3 regions of the Providencia sp. PROV004 genome follow, and region 1 is predicted to be linked to each of the others. Evidence: predicted binding sites of a transcription regulator. Region 1 holds the regulator's gene; each other region holds the start of a gene.
The links. Region 1 encodes CRP, which controls carbon source genes, mostly activating them, when cyclic AMP is high. Its sites were predicted from a motif close to ATGTGANNNNNNTCACAT; they were not measured.
Positions count from the first base shown of each region.

Region 2: a site for CRP is predicted at 5,816-5,833, ahead of cdd (cytidine deaminase). Genes of this name have one in related genera too.
Region 3: a site for CRP is predicted at 4,397-4,414, ahead of msrB (peptide-methionine (R)-S-oxide reductase MsrB). Genes of this name have one in related genera too.

Region 1 is NZ_CP042859.1:342,380-350,407, forward strand. It holds gene FVA69_RS01510 (aspartate aminotransferase family protein) at 1-165, shown strand, start outside; gene FVA69_RS01515 (hypothetical protein) at 222-1,598, opposite strand; gene FVA69_RS01520 (hypothetical protein) at 1,766-2,743, opposite strand; gene crp (cAMP-activated global transcriptional regulator CRP) at 2,883-3,515, opposite strand; gene FVA69_RS01530 (OsmC family protein) at 3,872-4,273, shown strand; gene FVA69_RS01535 (phosphoribulokinase) at 4,364-5,233, opposite strand; gene FVA69_RS01540 (YheU family protein) at 5,411-5,629, opposite strand; gene FVA69_RS01545 (hydrolase) at 5,626-6,609, opposite strand; gene FVA69_RS01550 (LysE family translocator) at 6,711-7,316, shown strand; gene murP (PTS N-acetylmuramic acid transporter subunit IIBC) at 7,394-8,028, opposite strand, start outside.
Region 2 is NZ_CP042859.1:3,294,357-3,302,384, reverse strand. It holds gene FVA69_RS15075 (NAD-dependent malic enzyme) at 1-6, opposite strand, end outside; gene FVA69_RS15070 (hypothetical protein) at 432-1,055, shown strand; gene FVA69_RS15065 (hypothetical protein) at 1,115-1,813, shown strand; gene FVA69_RS15060 (serine protease) at 1,822-3,207, shown strand; gene FVA69_RS15055 (hypothetical protein) at 3,363-4,031, shown strand; gene FVA69_RS15050 (hypothetical protein) at 4,018-4,665, shown strand; gene cdd (cytidine deaminase) at 4,823-5,710, opposite strand; gene FVA69_RS15040 (CidB/LrgB family autolysis modulator) at 5,915-6,610, opposite strand; gene FVA69_RS15035 (CidA/LrgA family protein) at 6,610-7,077, opposite strand; gene metG (methionine--tRNA ligase) at 7,221-8,028, opposite strand, start outside.
Region 3 is NZ_CP042859.1:2,323,134-2,331,161, forward strand. It holds gene alr (alanine racemase) at 1-1,032, shown strand, start outside; gene FVA69_RS10335 (MipA/OmpV family protein) at 1,166-1,918, shown strand; gene FVA69_RS10340 (D-hexose-6-phosphate mutarotase) at 2,020-2,901, opposite strand; gene gapA (glyceraldehyde-3-phosphate dehydrogenase) at 3,194-4,189, opposite strand; gene msrB (peptide-methionine (R)-S-oxide reductase MsrB) at 4,545-4,958, shown strand; gene FVA69_RS10355 (YeaC family protein) at 5,073-5,378, shown strand; gene pncA (bifunctional nicotinamidase/pyrazinamidase) at 5,497-6,123, opposite strand; gene ansA (asparaginase) at 6,146-7,165, opposite strand; gene sppA (signal peptide peptidase SppA) at 7,333-8,028, opposite strand, start outside.

The DNA of each region.
Region 1 (8,028 bases):
GATCGCTCGAAAGATATCCTGCAAGCCAGTGCAGTAGAAGGTCTGATGATGCTCAATGCCGGCACCAATGTTTTACGTTTTACGCCTTCACTGATTATTTCCGAGGAAGAAATTAATAGCGGCATGGCGAAATTAGAAACGGCGATTGGTAAGTTATTGAATTAGTGGTTTATTGAAAAGTTGCAGAGGCATTTCTGTCTCTGCAACTTGTATCGTTAATATTACGTTCTATTTCGGCCAGATATTTTTATTGTATTTTTCGCTTTTAATTCTATTTGTTTTTGTTGCAATTGTTCTGGTGTGCTGGATATGGTGATGCCAGCAGCCAGACATTGACTGTTATGGGAATGTGAATAATTCACAACTGTTTTTTTCTGCATTAAACTACGATTGTTCTGTGTATTTTTTGCCGTGACGTTCTCTTTACTATCTATTGTTTTTTGTTTAATTTCACTTGGCTGCTTGACGATAGTTTCTTCATTTGTAGATAAATCATCTAGAGGTACGTCAGTAAGAGTTATTGTATTTAGAATGTATTCGTGTGACCTATGATGGAATTTATCAAGCAGAGTGAAATAGTTATTGCTTAACTCCTCTAGCGAGTTTTTTAATTCTCTATTTTCGAGTCTTAGTGTTTTAACTAATGACGAATCTTCCATTTCATTGGTTTCGGGCTTCGCTAAAAAAGTTAATTCGTCATCAAAATCAAAGTTATGGTCCTCATCATGATAAATAGGGGTACCATCTTCATCACAGATAATTAAATTTTTTTTAATTATTGACTCTTCTGGGGTTACGCTGTTTTTTTCTTCCATTAATTTTTTCGATATTTGACTTTTTTTGGGGTTAATGGATTTTTTATTATAGTTATTTAACGTTATATTATGAATTTTGTTTTTAATATCATCTAATTCTTTAATTAATAAATTTTTAATGATTAATTGTAAATTAATTAATGATTTTAAATTTTCATTTTGGTCTTCCACCCCAAATGTATTTTCTATCTCTTTATATGATGACTCTAATATTTCATGTTTTTTTTCAAGATAATAAATCCCTCTTATTTTTGACTCGTTTTTTATCTCTAATTTTAATTTGTATATATCATTTTTTAATTGTTCTTTAGTTTCAATTAATTCTATATTTTTAATATGGTATGTGTAATGGTCTATTAGGTCATTCTGTTCTTTAATTATTTTATTGTTGACTAATTCTTCTACATAGGGCTTGTCTATTTTTAATGCGTTACTTATTTTTCTATTAATTTCATCTTTAGTGTTTTTTACTGTTGGGGATATTTCAAACGACTTTTTAAGTAGTTCATTTTCTAATGATATTATTTTATTTTGATTTAATTCGACTTTTAATCGTGAGTTATTCTCATTTTTTTTGGTTTCTATTTTTTTTAACTCTAAGTAAAACTTTGAATCCATATTTACTTTGTTTTTTTTGTTAAAACTAAATAAATGAATGAAATTATTCAATCTAGTATTACGTATTTTCTTAATTATTGGGAAATAATTTTCCGCTATTTCTAATGCTATGTTTTTTTTAAAGATGGGATTGCTTACATTTCTATTGATGGTGTCTATGTGCATGAGAGATCCTTAATTATCAATTAATGCTATTTTGGGTTGTTTTTAGGTTAGTTAATATAATAAATCGATGTTTATGATTATTTATTTACATGTGTGTGATATTTGTGTTTGGATTTGTTCTAGCCAATGCAAATATTTTAATTGATTGAATAATAAGTCGATTTTACTTATTTTATTATTGGTGACTTGTAAAGTGCTAGTAATTGAGAGTTAGTCTTCATTTGGGCGTCTATTTCAGCGATTATTTTTATATGGTTATTCATTTCTTGGGTAAATTGGTATTCTTTTTCTATTATTTTTAATAAATCAGAACTATTAACTAAAATTTTATTTTTTGCTAAGTTATCTTTGCTAAGGCTGGTTTTCTGTGTGGTAATTTTACTCGATAAATTATAATGTTCTTTTATTCGTTGTGCTCTTAGTAATGATGACTTTGTTTGCGGTATATTTCCCTTGAACTCAAAAGTGGTTTTTGGCAAAGAGGTGATTCTTTGATTAGGCCGATTTTCTTCACAAATTTTGTAATGTATATAAACTAATTTCTTATTAAATTTGCTTTCTGTTTTATATTTTATACCCACGGAAGGTAGTGTGATATGACGAATAGACTCTTGAATGATTTGTTTTTTTAAAGGAAGCATTGAACCATTTTTATTAGTTAGAGGTTTAGGTAATACAAATTTTTTTATAATCTCTTTTTTTTCTTGTAGACTTTTATTGTTAATGCCAGGGATTCTAATATCGCGATATAAAAAATCAGCATATTCAGCATTTTTTTTGGGGAGTTCTTTGTATTGGTCAAGAATAACTCTATTTTCTTTTATTAATGAGTCTGTACTTTGCTCAGAAAGAAAAGTAGATGAATATTTTCCGTATAGCTTAATTTTCAATTGATTGACTTTTTCGTAAAATTCACCAGTGCTTAAACACTTAATATTATTGGTTTCTTCTAAGTCGCTCTCATAGGCGGAATCAATACTCTCAGTGCTACAGGTACGAGTTGGTTTTAGCTGGTTATTCGTATCAAGTGGACTTTTTTTCAGTGAAGAGGTAATCGTAAAAATTTTTTTGATGAAATCATCGGAATTAATGATTTTTTTGAAAATCGTCGGATTACCCGATAAATAGCCTAATGTAATGGTCATAAATATTTCCCTAATTAATAAGATAATAATTATTATTCTATAAGGGGAAGTGATAAAGAGAATATAAAGAAGCGATTTTATTAGAATTTAATATGATAAATAAATAGCCCAGCCAAAGGTGGCCAGGCTGAAAGGTTAATTAACGAGTACCGTAAACAACAATGGTTTTACCATGTGCAGAGATCAGGTTTTGGTCTTCTAACATTTTTAGAATACGGCCGACTGTTTCACGGGAACAACCCACGATTTGGCCTATTTCCTGACGAGTAATTTTGATTTGCATACCGTCTGGGTGTGTCATTGCATCAGGTTGTTTAGCTAAGTTTAATAGCGTTTGAGCAATACGGCCTGTAACGTCTAAGAATGCGAGGTTACCGACTTTCTCAGATGTTGTTTGTAAGCGACTAGCCATTTGCGCAGAAAGGCGCATTAAAATATCAGGGTTTACCTGAATTAATTGACGGAATTTTTTGTAAGAAATTTCAGCAACTTCGCAGGCTATTTTGGCTCTAACCCACGCAGTACGTTCTTGCCCTTCTTCAAATAACCCAAGCTCACCAATGAAATCCCCCTGATTCAGGTAAGAGAGGATCATTTCTTTGCCTTCTTCATCTTTAATTAAAACAGCCACCGAACCTTTAACGATATAGTAAAGGGTTTCTGCTTTCTCACCCTGATGGATAAGAGTGCTCTTGGATGGATATTTATGAATATGGCAGTGTGACAAAAACCATTCAAGAGTAGGGTCTGTTTGTGGCTTGCCGAGAACCATTAGCGTTATCCTCTGTATGTTATTGCAGCCATTCAGAAAAACATACTAGAAAGGCTGGCTTTAAAGTCACTAGCTTAGCATATTAATTTGCCTTATATACCTTTAAATAATCTAACAGCTGATTGCTTCAGCGTTTTTGATTGCTTTGGGTAACGCAAATTGATATCAACACTATAATATGATCAATTAAACCGTTGAGTTTTGATCTTAATCCTATCAACTAAGTATTGTTTGTAGCATATCCAATAAAGAAAGTCTTCCCTGTATCGCTTCAGCCAAATAAAGTTGATATAACATTCATTGTATCTATGGAACAATGTAGCCTTTAAACCGATTTCATTTCAAGGGGAAATATAATGGAAGCAAGAGTTAAGTGGGTTGAAGGACTTTCTTTTCTAGGGGAGTCTGCGTCTGGGCACCAAGTGATGATGGACGGCAATGCAGGTGATAACGCCCCAAGCCCAATGGAAATGGTGCTAATGGCTGCGGGTGGTTGCAGCGCGATTGATGTCGTTTCGATTCTACAAAAGGGCCGCTATGATATTACGGATTGTGAGGTGAAATTAACCTCACAGCGTCGCGAAGAAGCCCCTCGTTATTTTGTGAAAATCCATTTACATTTTATTGTAACAGGGAATGAATTAACGGAAAAAGCGGTCGAACGAGCCGTTCAACTTTCTGCTGAAAAATATTGTTCAGTCGCATTGATGTTAGAGAAAACCGTTGAAGTCACACACAGCTTTGAAATAAAAAACTAAAAATAAATTTAATTTTTATTGGTATATTTGAATTAAAAGATGCTTACCTTAATTAATGATAAGCATCTTATTTATTAATCAAAAAATAATTTAATTGTTGTCCTTTTGATTAATTAGTTTTTCGACTATTGGCGCCATAATTAATTCCATGGCTAAACCTAGTTTTCCTCCGGGGACGACAATTGTATTCATTGCAGAAATGAAAGAGCCAGATATCATTGATAGCAAATAGGGGAAATCAATTTGCTCTAGCCCACGAAAGCGGATCACAATAAAGCTTTCATCTTGTGATGGAATAGCTTTAGCCGAAAATGGGTTAGAGGTGTCTACCGTTGGAACGCGTTGAAAATTGATGTGAGTGCGAGAAAATTGTGGCGTGATGTAATTAATATAGTCGCCCATAGAACGCACGACAGAGTCCATAACGGCTTCACGGGAGTGCCCTCGCTCTGTCGTATCACGGATTAATTTTTGGATCCATTCTAGGTTGACTATAGGGACAACACCGACAAGTAAATCAACATGTTGTGCGACATTATGTTCCGGTGTGACAACACCGCCATGTAGCCCCTCATAAAACAAAATATCCGTTTTATCTGGCAGCGGTTCCCAAGGGGTAAATGTCCCGGGCTGCAAGCCATAAGGTACCGCTTCATCATAAGTATGTAGATATTTACGGGATTGCCCACAACCCGTTTTTGCATAGTCAACTAAGGTTTGTTCAAGCAAAGCAAAATCATTCGCTTCGGGGCCAAAGTAACTGATGTGCCGGCCTTGTTCTCTGGCTTTACGGATAGCCATATCCATTTCAGGGCGTGTATAGCGGTGAAAACTATCCCCTTCTAATGTTGCAGGCTGGATATTTAATTGGTGAAAAACTTTACGAAATGCTTGGCTAGTTGACGTTGTGCCAGCACCGCTCGAACCGGTGATAGCAATAATTGGGTGCTTTTTGGACATCGTGGACTCCCTGTGCTGCGCTTATAAGCACTATTTTAATCAATAGTGCATGAAGCGGATTAACGGGTGTTAGGGTTGTGAGCCTTATTTGATGGTTTTACGACATGATTATGTTGGAAAACACGCAACTTTTTTATGACAAAAGATGACGTAAAAATGAACCATGGAATAAAAACATCATACAGAAAAACTTCCCTTAGGCATGAAATTAACCGATTCATGCAATTCAGACCAGACTAGCACAATTTCGCCAGAAACTAACTGCCGTTTCACATCGTTAACCTTATCTTGCAGGCTTTTTTCATGGGAGCCGTAGTCGGTTCCCTCACGCAATACGTAGCTCTCAATCAGGTTTTCCAATGTTTCAGGCTCAAGTTCTTGCCAAGGAATAATCACATTATTTCCTTATCTAAATAAGGGGTTAGCCATTGAGGAATACGGCTTTCTAACCACATTTGCGGTTTTCTGAATGTACCGCTCACAAAGCCGACGTGCCCGCCATGTTCTGTCATTTGGTATTCCACATTGTGGGGTAAAAATGATAAATCAGGAACAACTTCAGGCGCCATAAATGGGTCATCTTTGGCGTGAATAATTAACGTTGGTTTAGTGATATAAGCTAACTTGGGTAATGCACTGCATTTTTGATAATAATCTGTCGCATCATCAAATCCATGAATACGAGCAGTAATCACATCATCAAACTCACGGATCCGCTTAAGCTGCTTCAATTGTAAGAGGTTTAAGGGTAATGAGCCTGGATAACGGACTAATTTCCGGGTGGCATTGCGTTTCAAGCCATTTAGTAAGTAACGTTGATAGAACTGAGAGATGCCTTTTTCCATGCGTAAAGAGCAGGCTTCTAACATCAAAGGAGCTGAAACAACAACACCCGCATCGACATCTGCATTTTGACCGCTTTCAGCTAAATAGCAGGCTAACATATTGCCACCAAGAGAATAACCAACTGCGGCGGTTGGCGCATCACCATAGGTTTGTTTCAACCAGCGGAGAAAATAGCGAGCATCACTGGTTTCACCTGAATGGTAAATTCGCTGTTGGCGATTGGGTTCACCACTACAACCGCGAAAATGCATAATCACACCCAACCAACCATGTTTTTGGGCAGTTTCTAGCATTCCGTGAGCGTAAGGGCTTTTAAAATTACCTTCTAGACCATGGAAAATCACTAATCGTGGCTTATGCGCTGCTAGCTCGGGTTTTTCACTCCAAGCGAGATCGATAAAATCGCCATCAGGCAATTCAAGCCGTTGCCATATAGGTTTGATTTTCGGTGTTCTACGGAAAATCCTTGGCAGTAATGTTTGGAGGTGTGGATTTTTAGCCCAACTTATTGGACGAAAGTTTTCTGACATAGCCTTATTTTTATTTAATGGAGACTCTTGTGAGTCACATAACATACTGTTATTTTTTTGTGATGCAAGTAAACAAATTTGAGTTTGAGGCTAAATTATAAATGACACTGGGGCTGATTTTTTCTCTTTTTACGTTTTTATTCATTGCAGCAGTCACACCCGGCCCTAACAATATGTTGCTAACGTCAAGTGCAGCAAACTACGGTTTTCGCCATACGATTACATTATGCCTTGGTATTATGTTAGGCATGCAGTCCATACTTTATCTTTCTGCATTCGGTATTGCTGCACTTTTATTGCTCTATCCTGCGATTCATATCGCCTTAAAAGTCGCCGGAAGCATCTACCTGTTATGGCTCGCATGGAAAACAGCGACGGCAAATTATGCACCACTGAAGACGAATAGCGAAGTTGCGAAAAGCGTGACTTGGTATCAAGGTGGCTTATTGCAGTTTTTAAACCCGAAAGCATGGATGATGGGTTTGGGAGCCGTAGGGGGATTTAGCTTACCCGGTGAGTTATTTACTCAATCTATTTTAATGATGAGTATCGCATTTGTGGTGGTTAACTTAGTGGCGGGTTTAATCTGGATGGGGTTTGGTTCATTAATCAGCCTATTTTTGCGTAGCCGCCGTGCTTGGTTTATTTTTAACTGGGTAATGGGGATTTTAACGGCTTTGTGCGTTCCCCTGATTTGGTTGGAATGATTTTCTGATAAAAGTGCAGTTTATATGACTCATCAAAAAGCAGCCCATGGGCTGCTTTTTACATGTAAGGGAGGCGATTAGTCTAAATCCACGTTCTTAGTTCCGAAAAAATAAGTAAAAATAAAACCGAATAAGTAGGATGTGAATAACCCGCCCACATAAACTAACATTCCAGGGAACACCCCATCAGCTGACGTCATCATTGGGATAGCGACTAAGCCAGAAGGGCCAAAGACGGTATTCAAACCAACCGGTAAACCCATCCAAGCCACTAGCCCAACAAAGAAACCGCCTGCGGCACCACCTAAACATGCGGTGACAAATGGCTTCATCCGCGGAAGAGTGACACCGTAAATAAGTGGTTCACCGACACCTAAGAAACCTGGAATGATAGCCCCACGAATCTGATTGCGTAACACCGAATCTTTTGCGGCTTTAACATACAACGCTATTGCTGCACCAACTTGGCCACCACCTGCCATCGCTAGGATAGGGAAGAGTGAGTTAAAACCTTGAGTTTCAACGAGTGCCATATATACCGGAACAAAACCTTGGTGCACGCCAAACATGACTGCAATTAAGAATAGCCCAGCAAGTATGGCAGTTCCGAATGGGTTGCTGCTTAAATGAACAAACAGCCATGACATGCCAGAGAATAACCAGCTCCCAATAGGCATGATAAAGATAAACACAGCAGCACCAACAATTAATA
Region 2 (8,028 bases), 1.6 Mb from region 1:
TTCCATGAAATATCACTCTTCGGACGATTAATCAACAAAGTCAGGGTAGATCCTAAGCTAAACAGCAAATATGTACAGTAAATAATGATAAAAAAGCGTTAAAAAATTTACTGAAAAATATTGTGCATATGATAAGGAGTTTATGCGCGGAAGGGAATGAAAGCCGATAACGGCATACGCATTACGGTAGGTAGATCACGCTTAGGCAAATAATGAATGTCTCATCGTTATTTTTACGTTTTCAAACGTTAGTTTAGCTTTTCTGCGGGTTCAATTTTTTCATGTTTTTTCTTATTTTTAGTCAGTTACAGAGAGAAAAAACGGATTCACTGAAAGTTAAATTATATTTTTAAATATCATATATTGCTGCAAGTTTTAAATTTATATAAGTTGAATTTTATTTTATATTTCATTTTTCACTAAGGAGTTTTATGAATTTAATTAATGGGGTGTTAAGAAATAAGCGTATTTATATATTACTTATTATGGCATTTCTAGGAGGAATGAATCATTCAAGAGCAGACTATAACCCAATCGAAACACTAAGGAATATTGACAGCTATTTCTATGAAAACAAATATGGCTCATCAATTTTTGGTCGAGTTATAACAGATTATTTTTATTTGGTGATGAAAGAAAAAAACAAAACAATTAATAACACATTGATAGACAAAATAAATTATGACCATGCATTAGAAATGCTTCAAGTATTGAAGCGAAAAGCGAAGAAACAGAGTACAGGTGAAAAAGTCTCTCATGATATGACTTATAAAGAAGCAGATGAAATACACTATCTGGTCATGTTACGTAATAAAATACCCGAAGAAGCTTGGGTTTTAGGTGTGGTATTTTCTGTATTAGATGAAAAAGAAAAAGAATTTTATTGGCAAAAAATTATGGCAGCTTCCGGAGACCGTGGCCATGAATTATCGGTAATATACAGCTTGATGAAAGTGATGTTAGAAAAGGAAAAGAAGGCCACTAAAAAACAGAAAATAATTATTAATAAATGGTATGAACGTATGAGTAAAACATTAGCTTCTGCTAAATCATAGTTTTCATTTAAATAAGTTTGAAAACTAAATGTTATATAAGTATTAAGGTGTCAATTATTATGAAATTATATTTTTGTTTAATTCTACCGTTATTATTATTTTCCTGCATTGTAAATGGCGAGAACCGCCCCGGCTTTGTCTGTGGGCAGTTTAATAAGAATATTATAGAAGTTCCTAGCGAGTATGTTTTTCCATTTGCTGAATATGAAGGGTATAGCTATTTTGACCCAAGGTTTATTGAAAATAAAAAAGAGTGTGAGGCTAATTTTAGAGTGCTGCCAATGCGAATGTCTTGGTCTGATTTGAAACCATCTAATGAGGTAAGTAATGATGTTAAAATTATAGAAGTTTATGCTGAACCATTAAAAGGAAACCCTGAAAAATATTTGAGTTATAGAAAACACGTGTATTTAGATATGGGGTACCTCAAAAGAAAGGGGGAGTTATATTATGATGAAGAGTTGGATCTTTATTTTACTGAAGTGACTGTAACAATACGAAGAAGTATTGGTCATAAAGATGATATGTATTTTAATAAAAAAGGATATTATTGGAAGGAAATTAATAATGAAGTAATTTTTTTAATTGAGTGTGAATGGTTACCAATTGATGAGAAGTATCATAAGTGTTTTCAATATTTTTTGATTCCAGAAATAGGAACTAAGGTTAAATTTTATTTTGATGCTAAAGAATTATCTAATAGCAATATAATGAGGGAAAAAATACGCATTTTTTTACTCGACCATGTTAAAAATTAGGAGATAATATGAGAACTCAAGAAATTAGAAAGGGTGATTTAAAGTTAACTCGTAGTGATGTTTCTAATGCAATTAAAATTTTATACGTAACCAAAGAACCAAAGTTGATGTATGAATATTTGGAAAGTAAAGGAGACCGATATGCTAAATTAGCTAATAGTGTGGTTAAAGGTGATTCTCTTTCAGGTGCTTTTGCGCTTAATTATTTAGATGAAGCTATTTTAGAGCATATTGGAGTGCAAGATGAGTTTATAATTGAGCGTATTCGCTATGATATGGCAATAGCTTATGTTCAAACCCTAAAAAATAGATTTGAAGATGGAAAGGATGTAATCTATGGTGATATAAATCACATAGAGGCTAAATTATTTCATAGTAGTGTATTTTCTTATTATAATCTTCCTTCTGATGCATGGACTTTAGAACCTGTATTTTTTGTGTTACCTAGAGAACAAAGAGAGAGTTATTGGCAGAGAGCTTTAAATTCTGTAGGTGATATAGAAAGTGAAATATTATTAAGTATAAATACTAAAGATATAATGTTTAGAGCATTATATGAAGCTCCAGCGCATATGCAGCCTAAAATACATAGTTGGACTAAACGAGTTCTGGATATTGATAATGTAGTAGATGGCGTGGTGGTTACAGCCAAGAAATCTTATCAAAATATTATATCTCATATAGAAGAAGATAATATGGATAGAATAAATACAATTATTTATAATACAGGAAACCCTTTAATTGATAGAGGAACAGAGCGTTTTTCATTTTGGGATTATCCTTCACAACATTTAGAATCATTTCAAGTACAAACAGATTGGCGTGGCCAAACGGAATTTACACATAAAAATCTATTGTCTGAATATTATTTAGAAAGACCTGACTATATATTACCAGAAACAGGCTTATTTGATTCACCATCAGTTAATTATCAACCAGATGTTGCTCATTATGATCGTATGATTGATGATTTAAGGGGAAATATGCCATCAATAAACAACAAGTCAACACCTCCAATTAAGTATCCACACAATATGGTAGATAAATCGATATTGGAAAGCACTTATCCAAAATCCGAACCGAATAGACAATTAGCACCTCGTACAACAAACCTACTTGATAGGTTTAAGGATAATGAAACACCAACAAATTATTATCTAGAACGCCCGAGTGTTGTTCTTCCGGGAACGCCAGGATTTAAAGACTTCCCTACAGATACCATAAGAAATAACCATCATTTTGAAAATATGATTGGCCAGTTAAGAGACAATATGTCATCAATGAACAATTCAATGGACTCATTTGAAGATAAATACTCAATACCCTCAATGCCAAGTATACCTGAATTTAGTTATAGTGGTTATTCTTCTGGAGGATCTTTTAGTTTTAATTAATATTTAAAAAGTCTACTTATAATAAAATAAATTATTTTAGTTATTAGTAAACGAATGGTGATTACTGATGTTTCTTTTTATGTGGGCAATGTGTTTTTTACATAATTTATTTTTAAGATTATTGGTTTCTAACTTTATGAATCACAAGGATGTATATGAATTATAAATTAATAGTTGTGCTTTCAGTTTTTCTTCTCGGTGCTTGCCAAAATCCTCAAGGAAATAATGTAAAATATAATAAAAAAAATACAACTAATTTTTGTGAAAAAAAAGGTGTTAAAACGCCACGTCTTTTCTTTATGCTACAGATGTTATACTTTTCTGAATCTAAGGATTTAATATTTGATAGAAAAAAATTAGTTATTTTCAAGGGGGGAAAAGATAATAACCCAATGTTAGAATTTTTAAAGTATCCAAAAGAAGCATTTATTAAAAAATTAAGCCATGAACAGGCAATGGATTTTTATCGTGAGAATTTAAATGAAATGGGAATGTCTTATCATGCTTGGATTTTAGCAGATGTTTTAGATATTATTAATGAGAGAAACCGAGAGGCACTATGGCAACAGTTCGTTTTTGTGATGAATAACAACGATCCTGCGAAGGAAGCTAAATTATTCATGATGCTTTGGTATGCAATGGTAAGAGAAGCTTCCAAACCACCATCAGACAAGCAAATTAAAAGCAAAAGATGGCTGGAGAAAATGAGGCGGATTACTTTAGTTAAAAATATAGAAAAAGAATTAGACTTTATGTTTGAAGAAATGATTAATAATTCAATGAATTTTAATAAGAATAAAAGGAGTTCTAATGATGGTTTCTAAATTTATTATTTCTAAATTAATTTTTATAATTTTATCATGTTTAATTCTCATAAATAAAGGTTACTCTTTTAATGAAAAATATAACCCTCAAAAGGTAAATGATTCAAGTGATAAATATTTCAGTATTTTTATTTATCTAGAAAAAGAGTTTTTAAATAATCATATGAAGGCACGGGGTGAGTCATTCACCAGTGAAAAACGGAGTCGGTATCAAAAAGAAGTCAAATTAGCATATGGACGAATTATGAAAAATCGCAAAGAAAGTGATAACATCCCAATTGGTGATATTACACATCAAGAATTTATTAAAATAAAAAAAGAAGCGATGTTAAATTCAGGGATTCCTTATGAAGGTTGGTTGTTTAAAGATGTATTTGAAGTATTATCTATAGATAAAAAGAATAAAATTATAGGGAAACTATTAAATAGCTTTTCTAATAAATCACTTAATGGTGAATCAGCGTTATTTGCTAGCATTTGGCTAGACATGAAAGAAGAAGCCGCGCAATCTGTATCGATAAAACAGCAACAAAGCCAAGCTTGGCTAGAAAAAATGCGAAAGATCCCTTTAGTTATTACATTAGAAGACACGATAAATGAAACAGAAAAATTGTTTAATGAATTTACTTACTAGGGCATATATTAATCAAAACTAGTGAGTCCTATTATGGATGGCCACTTTGCAGGTAAATAGTTTTGTGAACAAGATTAAAGTTCTAATAACAACTATACGGTTATTGCTATTTATTCAAGCTCCCAGCAATAACCGTTACTTTTAAATCAATATCAAATTAATCCAAATAAGCTAATTCAATATTTTGGCAACCTAGTGCCTGTAATGTATTTTCGGTCACACACCAATGTTTGATAATCGCATCTTGTTTTTCAACAAACTTAGCTTGGTCGATGGCGTGAATATCTTTACCTGCAAGGTTAATCATAATTAAAGCGGCTTGCAGTGGTGGTAAACTTGGGTTGAATGCGGCATTTTCTGCGTAGCGTCCGGTAAACAGTGAGCCATCTTTTAATTGTAACGCAATTCCTGAATGGGATCGGCTATAAGGTGCATGGGATTGGTTTGCAGCCTCAATTGCTGCACTTAATAACCGGTCACGGCTTTGGTTTTTATAGCCATGGTCAACAGGGTCGAGTAGTAAAGTAGTAATATTGAGGTCAGACGGCCCAAATGAGTCGGGTAAATAGTGGTGTAGTACTGCGGGTGTGCGGCCCGGTAAATTCACCATAATTTTACCGCCTTCACGCAATTCATTCATAAATTGGCGGCAGTGCCCACAAGGTGTGTAATTCACGGTAATTGAGGTAATCTGCGTTTCACCTTTCATCCAAGAGTGTGTCACTGCACACTGTTCTGCATGGATCACTTGCCCCATTGAAACATGGCTAAATTCCATATTGGCGCCGAAATATAAATTACCACTTGCGCCGCAAGCGATTGCACCAACGTGAAAATGGGAGATTGGAGTAATTGCATAAGCCGCAGCGAAAGGCAACAACGCAAAGGCTAATTCAGCGTCGCTTACACCTGCTTCAGCTTTAATCTGTTTGACTTGTTCCGCTGTTAACATACCTCGGAAATCAGAATTATCAATGATTGGTCTAAGTACCGACTGTAACTTTTCTGGAAGTTCGGCCCAAGCGGCCTTAAATCGTGAATGCATGTGTTACCTCCCTAATTAATTATTTTTATTCTATTCAATAATGCGCTCAACAATATGTGACTTAAGTCACCATTTTAAATGAAACATATGAAACAAATTCTTTAATTGAGAGATATATCTCATGTTTTCTCCGTGTGTTAGTGAGTAAGAGGCTAATAAATTCCTCTTACTCATTTGCTTGGATATTGGCTTAGTGAATTAAGCTTAGCTAAAAAGATGTAAAATAACAGGAAAGATAAACGGGGCTATAAGTGAGGTGATAACCCCACAGGTCATCAATGCAAGGGAACTGTAAGCACCTTCAATGTAATTCACTTCGGCACAGCGGGCAGTGCCTAGGGCGTGGGAAGCGGTTCCCATCGCGAGTCCCCTTGATGCGTGGGTTCGTACACGCAGCACATCAAATAAGCTATGGCCAAACATGGCGCCTAAGATCCCAACAAATAACACGCAGGCGGCACTAATCGCAGGGATCCCACCAACCGAATTAGCAACAGCCATCGCGATAGGGGTAGTAACCGATTTAGGCAAAATAGAACCCGCGATATCAGGGGTTGCCCCCAACCATAACGCGATGGCGGCACCGCTAAACATGGCCACTAAACTACCTGCAAAACAAATGCTTAATAAAGATTTCCACTGGGCTCGAATTTGGTGCATTTGTTCGTAAAGTGGAAAAGCGAGCGCGACGACTGCAGGCTGTAGTAAATCATTGAGTATTTTGCTACCTGCAAAATAGTGCTCATAAGAGGTATTCGTGATCACTAGTAGTGCAATCAATACCGCAATAGTAATTAATAGTGGGTTTAAAATCGGTAACTTAAATGTGGTCGACAGCTTACGAGCCAAATAAAACACCACAATGGTCAGCGGCAATGACCACCAAATATGTTCTAACATTATTCATTCCCCTTAGTTTTATCATTATTAATGACCGAAGAAATTGGGTCTTCGGGGGGTAAAGGAACGTCATCAGGTTGAGCCCCAACGACAGGGCGTTCCTTATGAATATAGTTGGAACTGATGGCGACAACGACCATAACGATTAAGGTACTAACCACACAGGAAACGATGATAGGAACCATTTGTTGGCTGAGTAATTCATAGTAATTCATTATGCCAACACCAATAGGAACAAACAGGATGGTCATATTTTTCAACAAAATGCTGCAACCGGGTTGTGCCCACTTCGCGGGAATAATTTGTAACGCAAGCAGTATGAATAAAATTAACATGCCGACAATGCTGCCAGGGATGGAGAATGGAAGTCGTGTTGAGATAAGGTTTCCAATAATCAGGCAAAGGTAGAGTATTGCGAAAGCTCGCAAATATTGCCATCCCGTTATCAGTACCTGTTTAAATGACATGAGGCTGGTCCTGTAATGTAATATCTATTCATCATACAATTAACTTTATTATTGTGCTACCGATCACAATAAAAAGCCAATAAAAAAGTGGGAAGTATTTAGCTTCCCACTTTTAATGAATAACAGACTAGAGCAAGTATGGGTTATTTAACTTGCATACCGGGTTGTGCACCACTGTCTGGGCTGAGTAAGAAGATATCTTTACCGCTAGGGCCAGCAGCCATTACCATACCTTCAGAAATACCAAAACGCATTTTACGGGGTGCGAGGTTGGCAACCATCACGGTTAAACGGCCTTCTAAAGCTTTAGGGTCTGGGTAAGCGGAGCGAATACCAGAAAATACTTGGCGAGTTTCACCGCCAATATCTAATTGTAATTTCAGTAGCTTGTCTGAGCCTTCAACAAAATCAGCTTGCTTGATTAATGCAATTCGCAGGTCAATTTTCGCAAAGTCATCAAAGGTGATGGTATCTTGAATTGGGTCATCGGCTAGCGGCCCCGTAAGTTGCTGAACGGGTTTGATACTCTCTTTTGAGGCTTCGACCATTGCATCCACTTTTGCCATTTCAATGCGGTTAAACAATGCCTTAAATGGTGCGACGCTGTGGTTCAATAATGGGGTGTTAATCGCATCCCATGATAATTCACTATTTAAGAAAGCTTCAGCACGCTTAGTGAGCCCTGGTAAAACAGGTTTCAGGTAAGTCATCAGAACGCGGAACAAATTGATGCCCATCGAGCAAATATCTTGCAGCTCTTGATCTTTACCTTCTTGTTTTGCCACAACCCAAGGGGCTTTTTCATCAACATAGCGGTTTGCGATATCGGCTAATGCCATGATTTCACGGATCGCTTTGTTATATTCACGGTTGTTATAATCCTCACCGATAACTTTAGCGGCATCAACAAATTGTTGGTATAACTCTGGCTCAGCAAGGTTTGCTGATAAT
Region 3 (8,028 bases), 2.0 Mb from region 1:
AATTTGTCTATCGTACGGCAACATGTTGGAAAATCAAAAATTTGGTCAGTTATGAAAGCAGACGGTTATGGTCACGGCATCAAGCAAATTTGGCCTGCGCTAAAAGAAACGGATGGCTTTGGGGTATTAGATTTTGATGAGGCCATTTTATTGCGAAAAGAAGGGTGGAAAGGGCCAATTCTATTGTTAGAGGGTTTTTTCCAGCCTCAAGATTTACAATTAATTGACCAGTATAATTTAACAACTAGTGTTCATAGTGAGTGGCAATTATTCGCCATTGAAAATGCCCAATTTTCATCACCAATTTCAGTCTATATTAAGCTAAACAGTGGAATGAATCGGTTAGGTTTTCCACCGAACGATTACGAAAATGTCGTACGACGGTTATCTAAAATGCCGAATGTACGTAGTTTAACGTTAATGAGTCACTTTGCTAATTCAGATACCAAAACCGGCGTTGCTGAGCCTTTTCAACAAATCCAGCAATTTGAACACTTATCTTTAGAAACCTGTATCGCAAACTCAGGGGCAACACTGTGGCATAAACACACCCAATATGATTGGGTCCGCACGGGTATTTTACTGTATGGTGCGTCTCCAAGTGGAAAAGCTACTGATATATCTAGGTTGGGCTTGAAGGCAGCGATGACTTTACAATCAGAAGTGATTGCTATCCATGAAATTCCAGCAGGTCAATCAATTGGTTATGGTAGCCGGTTTACATCAACTAAACCGATGCGTATTGCGACAGTGGCGTGTGGTTATGCCGATGGTTACCCTCGGCATGCTGCAAATGGAACGCCTGTATGGTGTAAAGGTAAACGTTGTGCGCTATTGGGCGCGGTTTCGATGGATATGCTGACAATTGACATCAGTGATTGTGACGATGTTAAGCTTGGTGAGCGAGTAGAGATGTGGGGGCAAAATTTACCGGTTGATGAGGTGGCGCAAGCCGCGGGGACAATAGGTTATGAGCTACTCTGTGCGCTTGCAAAAAGAGTTCCTGTTTCTTATAAAAATAAAGTAGAATAATTATTAATCAATCACGCTAAAAACAGTTAGAATTTAGCTTTAAATGTGATTTTGATTACGAATATTGGGATTATAGCTATATTGATATAACATATAGCGGTGATCTATTTCTCATTATTTTTAGGTTAAATATATGTCTAAAGCAATTAAATTAACGACACTTGCTGTGGCTTTGAGTGTGTTATCTGGGGCCGCGTTTGCTGGAACTTGGTCTGTTGGGGGTTCAGTATTAGCGCAATCAACACCTTATAAAGGAATTAAGAGCCGTGATTATGTCACGCCAGTGCCTATTGTTAATTATGACAGTGAGAACTTCTATTTTCATACATTAGCAGCTGGTTATTACCTATGGAATGATACGCAAGACCAACTATCATTAGATGCTTTTTATTACCCGCAATTTTTTAAACCTAAAGACAATGATGATAAAGCAATGCGTGAATTAGACCGTCGCCGTGATACGGTGATGACGGGGCTGACTTATCGTCATAACGCTGATTGGGGTACACTGAGAACGAATATTTCTGGTGATATCCTAGGTATCAGTAATGGTATTCGTGGTGAATTCGCCTATCTGTATGGTTTTGAAGGTGATAAGTGGTCAATCACCCCAGGTCTTGGTATTAAATGGGATAGCAAGAACCAAAACCGTTATGAATATGGTATTTCTTCAAAAGAATCACGTAATAGCGGTTTAAAACGTTATAACCCAGGTTCAAGTTGGACACCATACGTTGAAGTGACAGGAAATTATCGCTTTGATGAAAATTGGACGGTATTTGCAATGGGCCGTGTTGACCGCCTACCAAGTGAAGTGAAAGATAGCCCAATGGTGAATAAAGATGTTTCCGCCATTATGTGGACAGGTGTCACTTACACATTCTAAGTTTGTTATCGAAAGTTAAATTATTGAGCCCCTGATATCATTATGTTTATCAGGGGCTCAATTTTATCTATTTAGAAATCTTATACACTTAGACTGGATGATTAATCTTGCGGTTTATTATCGCGACTGACCATCACTAATGAAAGGCGAGCAGGGTGCTGTGCCTCACTTTTCATTGGGACATTAATCCTTGCCGTTTCTACACAAGCCATTTGTTTGTACCCATTATTTGGCATATCGTCCATACTGCATGATAACTCTGCCCAAGGGTTCCAACAGACAACATCACTATTATGGTAATGATGAATTTCTATTGTACGAGCCCATCCATCATCACGTAATAAGCTATATTCATCCGGTTCTGAATAAATACGGTCAGTATGTTTATTAAATTTGAGAGGTTCATTGGCATAAACTTCTTTATCTGCGACTTTATCGAAATAGTGACCGCCTAACCCATAGACGGTGGCTTTTTGAATATCACTGATATTGAAATAACTATGCAGTGCGGCAGTAGTTTCGAAATCCCCATAACTTTCTAGTTCAAGTTCACATGTTTCACCGAGTTTCATACGGAGGATCAGAGTGAACTCATGTGGCCATAATTTACGGGTATAGTCGGTATCCGTTAACGTGAAGGTTAAAATAACGCCATCTTCATGCTCATTATGTGCGGTGAATTGCCAAGGTAAAATTCGCGCAAAACCATGGCTAGGACTAGCAACAGGGCCGAACCAAGGCCAACAAATAGGGATGCCACCGCGGATTGCAACACCTTCTTTAAAAGCACTTTCTGAACTTAGCCATAAGCAAGGTTTTTGCCCTGCAGGTTGCCAATCAATAAGTTGAGCACCTTGTAAACTGACGGCCCCACGCACCTTAGGGTGCGAGATGACAATGAGTGGAAGCTCGCCGAGTTGGCGTTGAGTGATGTAAGCAGAGACTTGTTTAATGACTGGTAGTGCAAAAAGTTTGTCGTGCATGGTATTAGGCCTGTGTTAATGGAACAGTGTGAATACTCGTCATCTTTCAAACTGCAGCATTGCTGACTGTGTTCATTCACTTGAATTATTTAGAGTATCTATTCGGTATATTTAAAGGCGCAGTGACGCGGTGAATAGTATTCATTCTAAAATAAGTCATGTTTATAGCGTATCCAATAAGAGATCAACCATAAGCGATATAGCAGAAAATATGAAGTGTTAATTTGTTATTGGATACGATACAAAAGAGCCGCCAATCGGCGGCTCAGTTAGACAAATTTCGTTACAGCTCTTATTTAGAGATGTGAGCGATCAAGTCTAATACTTTGTTAGAGTAACCAGTTTCGTTGTCATACCAAGAAACTAATTTAACAAAGTTGTCGTTCAGTGCGATACCAGCTTTAGCATCAAATACTGAAGTCAGTTTCTCACCGTTGAAGTCAGTTGATACAACGTCATCTTCAGTGTAACCCAGAACGCCTTTCAGCTCGCCTGCTGCTGCTTCTTTGATTGCATCACAGATTTGAGTGTAAGTTGCTGGTTTTTCTAAACGAACAGTTAAGTCAACTACAGAAACGTTAGGAGTAGGTACACGGAAAGACATACCAGTCAGTTTGCCATTCAGTTCTGGAATAACTTTACCTACTGCTTTAGCCGCACCGGTTGATGATGGGATGATGTTTTGCGCAGCACCACGACCACCACGCCAGTCTTTATGTGAAGGGCCATCAACAGTTTTTTGTGTTGCAGTTGTTGCGTGAACAGTTGTCATCAGGCCTTCAACGATACCGAATTTGTCGTTGATAACTTTAGCCAGTGGAGCTAAGCAGTTAGTTGTACAAGATGCGTTAGAAACGATTTCTTGACCTGCGTAAGCTTTGTGGTTAACGCCCATAACGAACATAGGAGTATCATCTTTAGAAGGGCCAGTCAGAACAACTTTCTTAGCACCTGCTTGGATGTGTTTACGTGCAGTTTCATCAGTTAAGAAGATACCTGTAGCTTCAGCAACGACGTCAACACCGACTTCGTTCCATTTCAGGTTTGCAGGATCTTTTTCTGCTGTTACACGGATTTTTTTGCCGTTTACAACTAGGTGACCATCTTTAACTTCAACAGTACCGTTGAAACGACCATGAGTTGAGTCGTATTTCAGCATGTACGCCATGTATTCTGCATCGAGCAGGTCGTTGATAGCAACGATTTCGATGTCAGAACGCTCTTGTGCAGCACGGAAAACGATACGGCCAATACGACCAAAACCATTAATACCTACTTTGATAGTCATAGTATTTCCACCAGCTATTTATTCGTGAATTAAGTTGTAGTTAAAGTTACCAAAACCTTGCCAGCCGTCAAGCGGAATCGTGTCAATTATTGAAAAAAATCAATTCTGATACCACCAATTGCTTATTTGTCAGCCACTTCAGCGGCAAATACAGCCGCACGTATTATCGGGATTGTGCAGCATAATGAAACCATCTATCAGTGATATATGTGATACGGTTCACAAATCAAAACGGAAAGTAAGATGCTTCTTAGTTTAGAATAGTTTTACAGAAAATGTTGTTAATTTTTTGTTGATTGAAATTGATGTATGATAACCATTGAACATTTTAGTTATTTAAATATTTAGGTGTGACATGTCAAAAAAAGATAACCAACCTATTGATATTTCAGAATTAAATGAAATGCAGCGTTACGTTACACAGCAAGCAGGTACCGAGCCGCCATTCAGTGGCCAATTATTGCATAACCGTAAAGATGGTGTGTACGAATGTTTATGCTGTGGTTCACCTTTATTTATGTCTGAGAGCAAATTTGATGCAGGTTGTGGTTGGCCAAGCTTTTATCAACCCGTCAATGAAGAGGCTATCAAATACATTGAGGATTTCTCGCATGGGATGCATCGCATTGAGGTTCGCTGTCAACACTGTAATGCGCATTTAGGGCATGTATTTCCCGATGGTCCGCAGCCCACGGGGCAGCGTTACTGTATTAATTCAGCATCATTAAGCTTTATCGATGATGATAATGGTGAAAAGACCCGTGGATAAAGAGCTGAAGGGTGCTGAAATTTTAATATTAGAATGACAAAAACGATTCAGCTATCAGCTAAAATTAAGAATAATAAAATAACGTGCTAATTGCGTACTTGAAGGAGCCTTACCGTGAGCGTTGAAGTTAATCCAGAGCAACTTGAACAATTATTAGCAGTGATGACACCTGAAATCTATCAGCGCCTAGTAACCGCAGTTGAGCTAGGTAAATGGCCGGATGGGGTGATGTTAACGCCAGAACAAAAAGAGCATAGCTTGCAAATGGTATTATTGTGGCAGTCGCGGCATAACCATGACCCAGAGCATATGACGGTAGGGACTAATGGCGAAATTACGATGAAGAGCAAACAAGAGCTAAAAACGCTGTTTCAAGGTGAAATGTTGGCAACATTAAAACCGCAAAATAATGATGAGTAACAGTTACTCTGTAGATCTGTAGAATAGTTTGGTTATTCAATAGGGTGTTGTACAGTGACAGCGTCACTAAAACAAGTTTTCTCAATTGATATGAGAAAACTTGTCTACAAAGTCTGGGTTAATGCAGGTCAGTTAACGTGATTAACCTCGCGCCTTGCTTTTTCATTTCGTCTAAAGCTTCTTGGCTGTCATTGGCTGCAAGATTAACACCTCTACATCCATCCACTAGAACATCTACGCTATAGCCTAATTTTAGGGCATCTAACACGGTAAATTTGACACAGTAATCCGTCGCAATTCCCATAATAATTAAATGTGAAATGTGTTGTTCTTGTAACCATGCATGCAGGCGGGTTTGGCTAATTTTATCGTTATCGAAAAAGGCACTATAGCTATCAACCTGTGGGTTTTCCCCTTTGGTGAAAGTTGCACTAATCAGTGATTGGTTTAAATCTGAGTGTAATTTAGCGCCGTGCTCACCTTGTACGCAATGAATAGGCCACCAAACTTGTGTAATGCCATTTAGCTCACCGACTTCGCCAATTTGAGTATTTGAATTAGCCGCAAAACTAAGATGTGTCGCGGGATGCCAATCTTGGCTTGCAATGATGTCTATCTGTTTTTGTTGGCAAATAGCCATCGCCTTATTAGCAACATCAATAACATGTTCACTTTCATTTACTGCTAATGTGCCACCGGTGCAAAAATCGTTTTGTAAATCGACTAACAGTAATGCTGCTTTCATTGTGTCCTCAGTATGTTATCTGTTATTCATCAGCATAGCTCAACTCGCCGCGTAAATTATTCTGCATTAACTCTCGGATTAAAGCGGGGGTATAATTTTGGCTTAGTAAGTAGTGCAATTTACTTAAGGCGGCTTCAAAAGTCATGTCGTATCCACTTATCACACCAGCTTCTGCAAGAGCGTGTCCTGTGGCATAGCCTTCCATATTAACACGGCCAGAAATACATTGTGTCAGGTTAACCACAATAATGCCTCGGTTCGTTGCCTCGCGAAGTATACGTAGTAATTCAGGCTGTTGAGGGGCATTACCGACACCGTAAGAGCGCAATATAAGCGCTTTGACAGGTTGTTGGAGAATATTGCGAACAATCTCAACCGAGAGTCCCGGATAAAGTGTAACAACACCGATAGGTTGAGGTGTAATTCGGTGGCTTTTAAATTCACCTATGCCAATAGGTGCAGGGCACGTATTGAATGTACGAATATTGATACCCGCCTCCATTAAGGGGGAGCAGTTAGGTGAGCTGAAAGCATCAAAGCCGTCAGCATGAGCCTTAACGGTGCGGTTACCGCGATATAATTTGTTATTAAAAAACAGCCCGACCTCATTAACAGGGTAATTGGCCGCTAAATATAAGGCATTTAATAGATTTGTTTGCCCATCAGAACGTAATGCTTCTAATGGTATTTGTGACCCTGTCACGATCACTGGCTTTTTCAAGTTTTCAAACATGAAAGATAAGGCTGAGGCGGTGAAAGCCATAGTATCAGTGCCATGTAATATAACAAACCCATCATAAAGTGGATAATTTTCCCGAATATCATCAGCGATGAGCTGCCAATCTTCAGGAGTGATATCAGATGAATCAATCAACGGTTGATGCTCACGGATGGTAAACTCAGGCATTTCAGGGCGGTGAAACTCGGGCATTTGAGCTAACTGAGTTTGCAAATGACCAGAAACAGGAACATATCCCTGTGGTGAATGGCGCATGCCAATTGTTCCACCTGTGTAGACTACATAAATTGATTTCTTCTGCATCTTATTACCTAATTTATCCAACTTATCGAAGGAGAATGATTATCAGGATTTTGACGCATTTGTTAGCGTATTACTATCGTTAACTTGCGAATAATTAGATTGATATGGGGTTATTGATGAGTTTGTGAGAGAAATCCCCTTCATTAACGCTGAAGGGGATTTAGCGATCAGTTAATTTCCGCGCAATTTAAGCAAAATGCGTAGCGGTTTTGAGGGTCATTCATTTTTAAGAAAAACTGAGCTTGCTGGCGGATATCCGTTGCGACTGCTGGGGGCAAAAACACCTGTAGTACATCCGGCATCGCAGCTTGAACGCTAGTGGTTAATTCAAGCAACAATTGATCCATGAAAGTCATCTCAGGCTTCATCCAATCTAGCTTAACATCAGTGAGTTTAGCGAGTTCTGCGGCTTTATCTATCGCAGTATCAAAATCACCTAGCTGGTCTACAAGGCCATTTTTAAGCGCGTCTTGCCCGATCCACACACGGCCTTGAGCGATTTTATCTATCTCTGCAGGTGTTTTATGGCGAGCTTTCGCGACTAAGCCAATAAATGTCTCATAACCATTTTCAATAGTTATTTGCATCATGTCAGCAAATTGTGGACTAATCCCTTTAGTCAGAGAAATATCGGCTAATGGTGATGTTGATACTCCATCAGTATACACCCCAATAGAATCTAAAGATTTTTCAAAGGTATTGATCACACCAAATATACCAATTGAACCTGTCAGTGTGTTTGGACTGGCAATAATATAGTCAGCTGGAGTCGATACCCAATACCCGCCAGATGCTGCCATTCCCCCCATAGAAACCACCACGGGTTTACCGGCAGCATGGGCCGAAGCCAGTTCACTGCGGAT